DNA from 3 places in the Salmonella sp. HY31 genome. Region 1 is predicted to be linked to each of the others. Evidence: predicted binding sites of a transcription regulator. Region 1 holds the regulator's gene; each other region holds the start of a gene.

Region 1 (4,232 bases):
AGTAAAATCGGTTTACGGCCATAACGATCCGATAGCGGTCCCCAGAGTAGTTGTGCGACGGCAAAGCCAGCTAAAAACAGGCTGAGGCTGGCGCTGACAGCGGCAGCAGGCGTTTGTAAATCCGCCTGTATGGCGGCAAACGCGGGCAGGTACATGTCCGTAGCCAGAAACCCCAGCACGCTAAGACCGGCTAACCAGACTAAAAAACCTTTTCCAGGTTGCATATTTGTTTCTCTTTCTTATCAGACAGACATTGTCGCAGAGTGTAGGGAGTGAAATTACGGTTGTGAAACGTTAATATTTGTCCAGTGAATTCAAAATTTTTGTAGGCAAATTATGTGGTCGGAATACTCGCTTGAAGTGGTTGACGCCGTGGCGCGCAATGGCAGTTTTAGCGCGGCGGCGCAGGAACTGCACCGTGTGCCTTCGGCAGTCAGTTACACCGTTCGTCAGTTAGAGGAGTGGCTGGCCGTACCGCTTTTTGTACGACGTCACCGTGATGTTGAACTTACGCCTGCTGGCGTCTGGTTTTTAAAAGAAGGGCGTTCTGTTATCAAAAAAATGCAGATCACTCGTCAACAGTGTCAGCAAATTGCTAATGGCTGGCGCGGGCAGTTGGCTATTGCGGTGGATAATATCGTCAGACCAGAACGTACCCGGCAGATGATCGTCGATTTCTATCGCCATTTTGACGATGTGGAACTGCTGGTTTTTCAGGAGGTGTTTAACGGCGTCTGGGACGCGCTCTCCGACGGGCGAGTCGAACTGGCTATTGGGGCGACGCAGGCGATTCCGGTAGGGGGACGTTATGCTTTTCGGGATATGGGTACCCTGAGCTGGAGTTGCGTAGTGGCAAGCGATCACCCGCTGGCGGCGATGCCGGGACCGTTAAGCGATGATACCCTGCGCAACTGGCCGTCGCTGGTCAGAGAAGATACCTCGCGAACCTTACCGAAACGGATTACCTGGTTGCTGGATAACCAAAAAAGGGTTGTAGTACCGGACTGGGAGTCATCGGCAACCTGCCTGTCAGCAGGATTATGCGTGGGAATGGTGCCGACGCACTTTGCCCGACAGTGGATAGACAGCGGAAAATGGGTGGCGCTGACGTTAGAGAATCCGTTTCCCGATGCGGCCTGTTGCCTGACGTGGCAGCAAAACGAGGCCTCGCCCGCGCTGGCATGGCTGCTGGATTATTTGGGCGATAGCGAAACGTTGAATCGGGAGTGGTTGCGGGAGCCTGAAGAGGCTCCCGACAGCGGGGATTAACGTCGATAGTCGCGGAACGGGCCGTCAGCGACCGAGCGACGCTCAACCAGGCGTGGATGAACTTCAATAGACTGTGACTCTTCGCGCTTATTGACGATGCGATCCAATAGCATATTAAATGCGGTTTCGCCTAAAGAGTCTTTGGGCTGGTGAATCGTCGTCAGCGCCGGGGTAAAGAAGCGGGCGTTACGCACATTGTCATAACCGATCACCGAAACGTCCTGCGGTACGCGAAGCCCCATTTCGTCTGCCGCGCAAAGCGCGCCCATCGCCATAATATCGCCGCCGCAGAAAACGGCGGTAGGGCGATGTGACTGCGATAAGATTTGCTGCATCGCGTGGTAACCGGACTCCGGCTCGAAGTCGCCCTGAACAATCCAGTTGTCTGGCACGTTGATCAGCGCCTCCTCCATTGCCTTCATGAAGCCTGCCAGCCGACCCGCGCCGGTGTTGCGCTCCAGCGGACCGGGAATAACGCCGATATCCCGGTGACCGCGCTCAACCAGATAACGACCCGCCATATAGCCGCCTGCAAAGGCGTTATCAATCACCGTATCGGTAAAATCGGCCTTCGCTTCACCCCAGTCCATCACCACCATCGGAATATGGCGATACTCTTCCAGCATGGAAAGCAGAGGTTCCGGGTACTCAGAACACATCACCAGCAGGCCATCCACGCGCTTTTGCGCCATCATGGACAGGTAGGCGCGCTGTTTTTCCAGGTTATTCCAGGCGTTGCCCAAAATCAGCGTATAGCCTTTCTGAAAGCAGTTTTTTTCAACCGCCTCGATAATTTCTGCAAAATAGGCCGCTTCGCTGCTGGTCGCCAGTAAGCCTATCGATTTGGTATGGTTGACCTTCAGGCTACGCGCGACGGCGCTGGGAGAGTAGTGCAGCTCTTTAATCGCTGCCCAGACCGCGTTACGCGTTTCTTCAGCGACAAAACGCGTTTTGTTGATTACGTGTGATACAGTTGTAGTGGAAACGTTTGCTCGTTTCGCTACATCTTTAATTGTTGCCATTACATTTCACTCCAGACCCTCGCTAAGCTCCTGAGAAACGCCAGGTAAACGTTTGCCTACACACACCCTAATCGCAACGTCAGGGTTGCGGCATGCCGGAAAAACGACACGGAACGTCAGGAAGGGGTCAATGGCCGTTACGCTAATTCAGTAAGCCTGGAATTTTGTCTGATCTTGAGGAAAAGGGGAAGCGTTAAAAACAGTTATCAATATAAAACATGAGAGATTTTTGTGCGGGAATGTGCAAAAATGCGCTATATCACTTTTTGTGTGGGAATAAAAAGGAGAAAACTTGATGAGTACCGACCTGAAATTTTCGTTGATCACTACGCTTATTGTTCTGGGCTTGATTGTCGCAGGTGGATTAACGGCCGCTCTGCACTGATTCCCTCTCTTCTGAGGGAGGGCGTTTCCTCTATTCTATCCCTCTCTAAAACGCAGAAGGCGTACCTTCTGCGTGCTCAGACTTATGCGGCGAGATTTTTCGCGACAAATTCCCAGTTAACCAGCGCCCAAAAATGCTCCAGATAGTTTGGACGGGCGTTGCGGTAGTCGATGTAATACGCGTGTTCCCACACATCAACCGTCAGCAGCGGCGTCGCATCTGTGGTCAGCGGCGTACCGGCATTTGAGGTAGAGACGATAGCCAGTTTGCCATCAGCGCCTTTTACCAGCCATGTCCAGCCGGAACCAAAGTTTTTGATAGCGGCATCTGTGAACTGCGTTTTAAATTCCGCGAAGCTGCCAAAAGATGCCGCGATAGCATCAGCCAGTTTCCCGGTCGGTTCGCCGCCAGCATTTGGTGCCAGGCAGTTCCAGTAGAACGTATGGTTCCACACCTGAGCGGCGTTATTAAAGATGCCGCCTTCGGAAGCACGCACGATCTCTTCCAGCGATTTGCCTTCAAACGCCGTGCCTTTGATCAAATTATTAAGATTGGTCACGTAAGTCTGATGATGTTTGCCATAGTGATATTCCAGCGTCTCAGCAGAAATATGCGGCGCCAGAGCATCTTTGGCATACGGTAATGCAGGTAATTCGAACGACATTGCTTCTCTCCTTATTATTAATATTGCGCACGCACAATAACCCTGGTGCGCGTAAGGATAGGGTAGCAAATTGAGCGGGGGCGCAAAAGAAGAAGTTATCCTGTCGTTAAACGACAGGATAAAATATTAGCGAATTGTTTTAGGGGTCATCACCCGGCGGGCGCCGACATAATGGCGCTGCCAGTATTCTTCGTTCAGCGAGGTGATCTTAATTTCCTGACCGCTGCGCGGAGACTGGATAAACTTACCGTTGCCGACATAGACGCCAACGTGATCGGCGGTGCCGCGCCCCTGCGTACGGAAGAACACCAGATCGCCGTTTTTCAACTCGCTGCGCTCAATGGGCGCCGCGTCACGCAGGTGATACATCTCATTCGCCGTTCGGGGGATACGGATCTTCACTAAATCTTTATAGGCATAATAAACCAGACCGCTGCAATCAAAACCGGTGCGCGGCGACGCGCCTCCCCAGTGATACGGCTTACCAATCTGATTCATGAGCTTGGACATCGCGGTTTTCGTCGCTTTTTGTACTTTAGTCCGATGCGCATCGGCAATAGAGAGCGGCAATGTTCCTTTCCCCTTCACGCAGTGCGGCTTACGGCCTTTACGCGTCGTGCATTTTTCCGTCACGTCGAGGGCGGCGATTGACGTGGGCGCGGTTCTGTTACGGCGATGTGTCGTATGACGAGATTTCGTGGAAGCGATGGTACGTTTTGGCGTAGAAGCGGAAGAAGAACGGCTGGTTTTTGAGGTTGTTTTTACGTTTTTTTTGTTGGTCTTACTGATCTGTTTGGGCGTTGTGCTTTTCTTTTTATCTGCCGTTTTAGTGACATGAGAAACAGCAGGCGTCGCTTTGGCTTGCCTGGAAGCATGGGCCATTGGCGTAAAA
Region 2 (4,232 bases), 2.3 Mb from region 1:
CCGTCTGGATGTATCGCCAGCAGATCGCGCAGCGTTGCCGCCGGGCGGTTGTTGACCAGCTCGGCATATTCTTTGTAATCGCTGTATTCGCCGCTCTGTACCGCCTGTTGCAGGGTGCGCACCACGTCCGGGTTATAGGCGTGATATTCGCCGCCGTGGACGTACTTCAGCAGGCCGCCAGGGCTAATGGGTTTGCGCGCCAGCCAGGCGCGTTTAGAGAGATTCAGCAGATCCTGTTGGAAGTCATCGAAGCTCGCGCCGCCGATACGGCTGACCACGCCCTGGAAGCACAGGTTTACCACATCATCGTGCAGCCCGACCGCTTCAAACAGTTTGGAGCAGCGGTAAGAGGCAATGGTCGAAATGCCCATTTTGGACATGATCTTGTACAGTCCTTTGTTGATGCCGTTACGGTAGTTCTGCATCACGGTACGGTAGTTTTTGGCGATGGCCTGGGTATCAATCAGACGCCCCAGCGTTTCGTAGGCCAGATACGGATAGATGGCCGTCGCGCCAAAGCCCAGCAGCACCGCAAAGTGGTGCGGATCGCGGGCGCTTCCGGTTTCTACGATGATGTTGGCGTCGCAGCGCAGGCTTTGTTCTACCAGACGCGTCTGCACCGCGCCCACCGCCATCGGCGCGGGTACCGGCAGGCGATTCTTACCGATATTGCGATCCGAGAGGACCAGCAGCACGGTGCCATTACGCACCATCTGTTCCGCTTTATCGCACAGTGCTTTGACCGTCGCATCCAGCGAGGTTTCGGTGACATCAAAGGTAATGTCAAGCCAGTCGGCGCGGTAGTGATGCTCGGTCATGGTGGTGAGCTGTTTGAAATCGGAGTACAGCAGGATCGGCGATTTAAAACTCAGGCGATGGGCCTGACCTTCCGCTTCGCAGAAGACGTTCATTTCGCGACCGATGCTGGTGGCGAGCGACATGACGTGCGCTTCACGCAGCGGGTCGATAGGCGGGTTAGTGACCTGCGCGAACTGTTGGCGGAAGTAGTCGTAAATAATACGCGGCTGGCTGGAGAGCACGGCAAAGGGGGTATCGTCGCCCATTGAGCCAACTGCTTCCTGGCCGTTTTCACCTAACACGCGGATAACCGAGTCCAGCTCTTCGGCGCTGTAGTTAAACTGTTTCTGATAGCTGGCAAGCAGGTCGTCGTCCAGTTCGCGGCTACCGACTTCTTCATCCGGCAGATCTTCAAATGGCACCAGACGGCGGACATTCTTTTCCATCCACGCTTTATACGGATGGCGACTTTTTAGATCGTCATCAGTTTCCGCGGAATGCAGGATACGTCCCCCGCGGGTGTCGATCACCATCAGCTCGCCGGGACCGACGCGACCTTTCTCGACCACTTCATCCGGCTGATAGTCCCAGATACCGACTTCCGAGGCGCAGGTGATCAGCTTGTCTTTGGTGATGACATAGCGTGCCGGGCGCAGGCCGTTACGGTCGAGGTTACAAGCGGCGAAGCGCCCGTCGGACATCACGATGCCTGCCGGGCCGTCCCACGGCTCCATGTGCATGGAGTTAAAGTCGAAGAAGGCGCGCAGATCCGGGTCCATATCCGGGTTGTTCTGCCAGGCGGGCGGCACCAACAGGCGCATGGCGCGGATGATGTCCATCCCGCCTGCCAGCAGCAGTTCCAGCATATTGTCCAGCGAGCTGGAATCCGAACCGGTTTCGTTAACAAACGGCGCGGCGGACTGTAAATCTGGGATCAGCGGCGTCTGGAATTTATAGGTACGGGCGCGCGCCCACTGGCGGTTGCCGGTAATGGTGTTAATCTCGCCGTTGTGCGCCAGGTAGCGGAACGGCTGCGCCAGCGGCCAGCGCGGCACGGTGTTAGTGGAAAAGCGCTGGTGGAACAGGCAGATAGCCGATTCCAGACGCAGATCCGCGAGATCCAGGTAGAAGCGCGGCAGATCCGCCGGCATACACAGACCTTTATAAATGTTGACCAGGTTCGACAGGCTGCACACGTAGAAATCTTTGTCGTCCTGCAAGCGCTTTTCAATGCGGCGGCGGGCGATAAACAGACGGCGTTCCATATCGCGCGGACGCCAGCCCGCCGGAGCGTTGACAAAAATCTGCTCAATACGCGGCAGGGAGGAGAGGGCGATTTCACCGAGCACGCCTTCATTGGTTGGTACATCGCGCCAGCCGACAATCGACAGGGTTTCCTGTTGTAATTCTTCTTCGACAATATGGCGTGACGCGGCGGCCAGTTCAGGATCTTTATTCAAAAAGATCATCCCGACGGCGTAGTTTTTGGCTAAGCGCCAGCCGCGCTCTTCGGCCACGATGCGAAAGAAACGGTCAGGTTTTTGTAATAGCAAGCCGCAACCGTCGCCGGTTTTACCGTCGGCAAGGATCGCGCCACGGTGCTGCATGCGGGCCAGCGCGTGTATGGCGGTACGCACTACCTTGTGGCTAGGTTCGCCTTCTATGTGGGCGATCAGGCCGAAACCACAGTTATCCTTCTCAAGGGATTTATCGTACAACATATCAGTGAACCTCCCCAGGCTCTACGGGACGCTCTCCCAACCGATGGCGCGCGGGCACAGCAAGAGCATGGCGACGGGGCTGGCGCATCATACGCTTACCTCGCATTCGCCCTCTTTATGTCCTTTTCGCATTGGTAAATACGGTTAAGAGGGAATCTCAATTACTGCATAAATATGATGAGCAGACGGCTCATCCAGAAAGCTTCCAGCGGATTCCCAACTTATCGGGAATCCACACCCAGGTCAAATGGCAAACTGATTTATGCAAAAGTGTGCTGTAGTACAGATAACTTTTTGAATCCATTGAAATTAAAAGGTTTTTATAGAAAGGCGGCCAAAGCGGAGCGGCAGAAATCCTGTGATCTGTCTCACTATAAGAGCCGCTTGTCAGGTCCTGTCTGACCTTGTTTTTCCAAAAATCTTAGCATTTTATGCTGATTTAAGTATAAGCGGCATTTAATGCTACTGTTTTTATCGACGAACCTTCAGACGTTGAAAAAAGAGGGGAATATCAGAAAAAATCATCAGCAGTTTTATGAATGAAATATCGTTTATTTTGCTTTATTATGCAATAAGTAAACGCCTTCCGGGGCGATTGATCCAGGTCATCGCCAAAGGAGGCTAAAAATGGCAGGCTTTGGCCTCTTTTTAAGAGGCGGTCTATCAGATTATGCAGTTACAGAAATTAGTCAATATGTTTGGTGGGGATCTTTTACGTCGGTATGGGCAAAAGGTTCATAAGCTGACGCTTCATGGCGGTTTTAGCTGCCCTAATCGCGACGGCACCATCGGGCGCGGCGGCTGCACCTTCTGTAATGTCGCCTCTTTTGCCGATGAGGCGCAGCAGCATCATTCGATTGCCGAGCAGCTTGCGCATCAGGCGCATCTGGTGAACCGCGCTAAACGCTATCTGGCCTATTTCCAGGCCTACACCAGCACCTTTGCAGAAGTGCAGGTGCTACGTTCCATGTATCAACAGGCCGTCAGTCAGGCCAGCATCGTCGGATTATGCGTCGGTACGCGTCCGGATTGCGTACCGCAGGCGGTAGTAGATTTATTGTGTGAATATAAAGATCAAGGCTATGAGGTGTGGCTGGAACTGGGACTGCAAACCGCGCACGATAAAACGCTGCGCCGTATTAATCGCGGGCATGACTTCGCCTGCTATCAGCGTACCACCCGGATTGCCCGTGAGAGCGGGTTGAAAGTGTGCGCGCATCTGATTGTGGGGCTGCCGGGCGAGGGGCAAAGTGAATGCCTGCAAACGCTGACTCGCGTTGTGGAAACGGGCGTGGACGGCATTAAACTGCACCCGCTGCATATCGTCAAAGGCAGTATTATGGCGAAAGCCTGGGAGTCGGGGAGGCTGAACGGCATTGCGCTGGACGATTACACGCTAACGGCAGGGGAGATGATTCGTCATACGCCGCCGGAGGTGATTTATCACCGGATTTCCGCCAGCGCGCGCCGTCCGACGCTGCTCGCCCCTCTGTGGTGCGAGAATCGCTGGACGGGGATGGTTGAGTTGGACAAATACCTGAATGAGCATGGCGTACAGGGATCTGCGCTGGCCCGTCCCTGGATACCTCCCATAGCGTAGCGTGATGAGGGGCGCTACGCATATTTCGCACAATATTCAACGCGGTTCTCATAATTGGGTATTATGTGCGAAGTTGTGGTGAAGGAATCCTCTATGAAGCAAATTCGTATGCT
Region 3 (4,232 bases), 1.9 Mb from region 1:
AATCTGCGTATCGTCTCCATTGTGATGTTTAACTTTGCCAGCTACCTGACTATCGGCCTGCCACTCGCCGTCTTGCCCGGCTATGTGCATGATGCGATGGGATTCAGCGCGTTCTGGGCGGGGCTTATTATCAGCCTGCAATACTTCGCCACTCTGTTAAGCCGTCCCCATGCCGGGCGGTATGCGGATGTATTAGGGCCGAAAAAAATCGTTGTCTTTGGCTTGTTCGGTTGTTTTTTAAGCGGACTCGGCTACCTGCTGGCGGATATCGCCGACAACTGGCCCATGATCAGTTTGTTGCTACTGGGGCTTGGTCGCGTGATTTTGGGGATTGGACAAAGTTTTGCCGGCACCGGTTCGACACTGTGGGGCGTCGGCGTCGTTGGGTCGTTGCATATTGGTCGGGTCATCTCCTGGAACGGTATCGTCACCTACGGCGCAATGGCGATGGGCGCGCCGCTGGGCGTGCTGTGTTATGCCTGGGGCGGGTTACAGGGACTGGCGCTAACGGTGATGGGCGTAGCTCTGTTGGCGGTACTGTTAGCGCTTCCACGTCCGTCGGTGAAGGCGAACAAAGGCAAACCGCTGCCGTTTCGCGCGGTGCTGGGGCGTGTCTGGCTGTATGGTATGGCGTTGTCCCTGGCATCGGCAGGGTTTGGCGTTATCGCGACGTTTATTACCTTATTTTATGATGCTAAAGACTGGGATGGCGCCGCCTTTGCGCTCACGTTATTTAGCATCGCGTTTGTCGGTACGCGTTTGCTGTTCCCTAACGGCATCAATCGCTTGGGCGGGTTGAATGTTGCGATGATCTGCTTTGGCGTGGAGATTATTGGTCTGTTACTGGTTGGGACGGCAGCCATGCCGTGGATGGCGAAAATCGGCGTTTTGCTCACCGGTATGGGGTTTTCTCTGGTCTTTCCGGCGCTGGGCGTGGTGGCCGTCAAAGCGGTGCCGCCGCAGAACCAGGGCGCGGCGCTGGCGACTTACACCGTATTTATGGATCTATCTTTGGGGATTACCGGGCCGCTGGCGGGGCTGGTGATGGCCTGGGCGGGCGTGCCGGTGATCTATCTGGTGGCGGCCGGGCTGGTAGCGATGGCGCTATTGCTTACCTGGCGCTTAAAAAAACGGCCTCCGTCTGCACTGCCGGAGGCCGCATCATCGTCGTAAAGGTTACTGAATAACCAACGTATTGATGATGTTTTCAGCCGTGGTTTGCGCTTTTTGCTGATTGTCCGCAGGCAGTGTGACCTGAATCGTCAGCAATTGGTTATCCACTTTGCCCAGCACGATGGAAGAATACGCCGTCTGTCCCTTCGCGGAGATAATACTGTCCAGTTGTTGCAACGTATGGCCTTTGAGCTCAATAGACTTATTGGTGACTACCTGAAGCTGAGGGTCGCGGCTACGCTGTTGCTCGAGCAGGCGGTTCGCCAGCACCGACAGCGGTTCATCGGTATTATCGCCGACGATGACAATCACCGCTTTCTGGCCCGTTGGGTCAGAATAAACGTGCATATTATTGGCCTGGGTGCCCAGCTTACCGCTCTGATCGGTCATATCCGCCGGCAGTGAGAAACTGAGTTTGCCATCCATCAGGCTGACGGGCTGCCCGGAGGCCTGACTTTCTGCGGCGGCACCTTCTGCCGGTGCTTTTGTATCGTTGTTATCACAGGCCGCAAGCCCCATAACCAGCAGGCCAATACCGGCATATTTAACCAAATTGCGCATTGACTTCTTCCTTTCGATAAACAGCCATAACGGCTCATTCGCTCATCTTATCACAACTCAGAAAACGAACCTTTAACTTGCCAGTAATGGGGAAATTTCAGATTTATCTGCCAGCCTTTTCAGCAACATATTCAGTAAAACGCCGTACATCGGCAGGAAGAAAATAATGCTGATGAGCACCTTGAAGCAATAGTCCACCAGCGCAATTTCCATCCAGTGCTCGGCCATAAAGGCATCGGGGCTTCGCCAGAACGCAATAAAGAAAAAGGCAAGAGTATCGCTGATATTGCCAAACAGCGTTGAGGCGGTCGGCGCCAGCCACCAGCGGCGATTTTGGCGCAGACGGTTAAACACATGGACATCAAGGATCTGTCCCAGCGCGTAGGCCATAAAGCTGGCGGCGGCGATACGGGCGACAAACAGATTAAAGTTCGCCAACGCAGCGAAACCTTGCCAGACGCCCATATAGAACAGCGATGACACCACATACGACACCAGCAGCGCGGGGAGCATGACGGCGAAGATAATGCGGCGCGCCAGCGGTGCGCCAAAAATACGCACGGTAAGATCGGTGGCGAGAAAAATAAAAGGAAAACTAAACGCGCCCCAGGTGGTGTGGAAACCAAAAATAGTGATGGGGAGCTGCACCAGATAGTTACTGGAAATGATTACCAGTAAATGGAATAGCGATAGCCAGAACAACGCTTTTATGCGCTGTGATTGTGTAAACGGAGTCATATTGTGACCTTTTTGTTGGATGGGGTGAGGGAACCCAATAAAGAACCGCCGCATAATACTGTTTTGCGCTGGCATTGCAATGGCTAATTTTCACGCAATCGTTAACCTGCCTGGCTTACTGACGAAGATGGGCGTAAAATATCGCCGTTTTTTTACGATTGAGACAAAGATGAGCGATCTGTTTTCCTCCCCTGACCATACGCTTGACGCCCTGGGGCTGCGTTGTCCTGAACCGGTAATGATGGTGCGCAAAACGGTGCGCAACATGCAAACTGGCGAAACATTGCTGATTATCGCCGACGATCCGGCGACGACGCGTGATATTCCTGGGTTCTGTACCTTTATGGAACACGATCTGCTGGCGCAAGAGACGGAGGGTTTGCCGTACCGCTATTTACTGCGTAAAGCGCATTAACCGTACGGCAGATAGCATGCTGATTAGAAGCTTTCCCAGCTCGCCTGTTCTGCGGCGGGTTGTGGCGTTAAGCCTTTGCTTAACGGCGTCGGCGGCGCCTCCCGACGAGGCTGTTTCTGGATGCGGAACACGGCGACCGCCTGACGAAGTTCGTTAGCCTGATCTTCCAGCGCCGCCGCCGCCGCTGCGGACTCCTCTACCAGTGAGGCGTTTTGCTGCGTCACGCTGTCCATTTCCGATACCGCCTGCGCCACCTGCTCAATGCCTTTGCTTTGCTCATCGGAGGCAGAGGCGATTTCGCCCATAATATCGGTCACGCGGGTCACGGCGGTGACGATCTCTTTCATGGTTTCTCCAGCTTCGCGTACCTGCGTAGAGCCGGTATCAATGCGCGACACGGAGTTTTCAATCAACACTTTGATCTCTTTGGCGGCCTGCGCGCTACGGCTGGCCAGCGTGCGTACCTCTCCGGCCACGACCGCGAATCCTCGCCCCTGTTCGCCGGCGCGGGCTGCTTCTACCGCGGCGTTTAACGCCAGGATATTGGTCTGGAAGGCGATACCGTCAATCACGCTGGTGATGTCCACGATTTTTTCCGAACTTTCGGCGATATCATTCATGGTGTGCACTACGTTATCCACCACGCGTCCTCCTTTACGCGCGGTTTCTGATGCTGTTTTCGCCAGACCGGTCGCCTGTCGTGCGTTATCGGAGTTTTGTCGTACCGTGGCGGTTAACTGTTCCATGCTGGCGGCGGTCTCCTCCAGCGCCGAGGCCTGCTGTTCGGTTCGGGAAGAGAGGTCGCTGCTGCCTGCGGAAATTTCGCCTGCGCCAGTATAGATAGAGTCCGCGTTATCGCGCACCGCGCTGACGGTACGGATTAACGACTGCTGCATCGTTTTGAGACCGGCGGCCAGTTGGCCCATTTCACTGCGTCCTTCGGCCTCTATCTCATGGGTGAGATCGCCGTCGGCGATAGTTTGAATGTGCGCCATAATCCGTTGCAGCGGGCGTAGTAGAACGCGTTGAAGCCCCTGCCAGATAAACGCCAGCACGACGAGCACGATAAGTAGAATTATCCCCAGCGTCCATTGCATCTGGGTAAAGCTGCTCTGATTCTGATCGCTGGCTAATTTTATTAATTGCGCATTTTGAGAGAGCCACTGGTTATATACCTGCTCCATGTCATCCTGCGCTTTTTGCGCGTCGAGGTTGCCATAGGCGGCGTAATTATCGGCTTTAAGATAGTGGATAGACTGCTGCAAAACGTCATACATCTGCTTGAAGCTGGCTTCGGCCTGGGCATCCAACGCCGGATCTTTTCCCGCGATCGCTTCGGAGTTCA

The links. The regulator PurR, encoded in region 1, represses purine synthesis genes. The targets are predictions, from matches to a motif close to CANGCAAACGTTTGCNTG.
Region 2: the regulator PurR is predicted to act here: its motif matches at 2,553-2,570, upstream of gltB (glutamate synthase large subunit).
Region 3: the regulator PurR is predicted to act here: its motif matches at 2,564-2,581, upstream of tusA (sulfurtransferase TusA).

What each region holds. Positions count from the first base shown of each region.
Region 1 is NZ_CP170479.1:2,117,861-2,122,092, forward strand. Features, by position in the region: gene punC (purine nucleoside transporter PunC) at 1-224, opposite strand, end outside; gene punR (DNA-binding transcriptional activator PunR) at 337-1,269, shown strand; gene purR (HTH-type transcriptional repressor PurR) at 1,266-2,291, opposite strand; gene ACE15A_RS10015 (YnhF family membrane protein) at 2,587-2,676, shown strand; gene sodB (superoxide dismutase [Fe]) at 2,759-3,340, opposite strand; gene ACE15A_RS10025 (C40 family peptidase) at 3,467-4,232, opposite strand, start outside.
Region 2 is NZ_CP170479.1:4,451,786-4,456,017, reverse strand. Features, by position in the region: gene gltB (glutamate synthase large subunit) at 1-2,519, opposite strand, end outside; gene ACE15A_RS21340 (TIGR01212 family radical SAM protein) at 3,190-4,119, shown strand; gene arcB (aerobic respiration two-component sensor histidine kinase ArcB) at 4,213-4,232, shown strand, end outside.
Region 3 is NZ_CP170479.1:264,416-268,647, forward strand. Features, by position in the region: gene ACE15A_RS01210 (MFS transporter) at 1-1,173, shown strand, start outside; gene ACE15A_RS01215 (DcrB family lipoprotein) at 1,177-1,734, opposite strand; gene ACE15A_RS01220 (7-cyano-7-deazaguanine/7-aminomethyl-7-deazaguanine transporter) at 1,807-2,472, opposite strand; gene tusA (sulfurtransferase TusA) at 2,642-2,887, shown strand; gene ACE15A_RS01230 (methyl-accepting chemotaxis citrate transducer) at 2,911-4,232, opposite strand, start outside.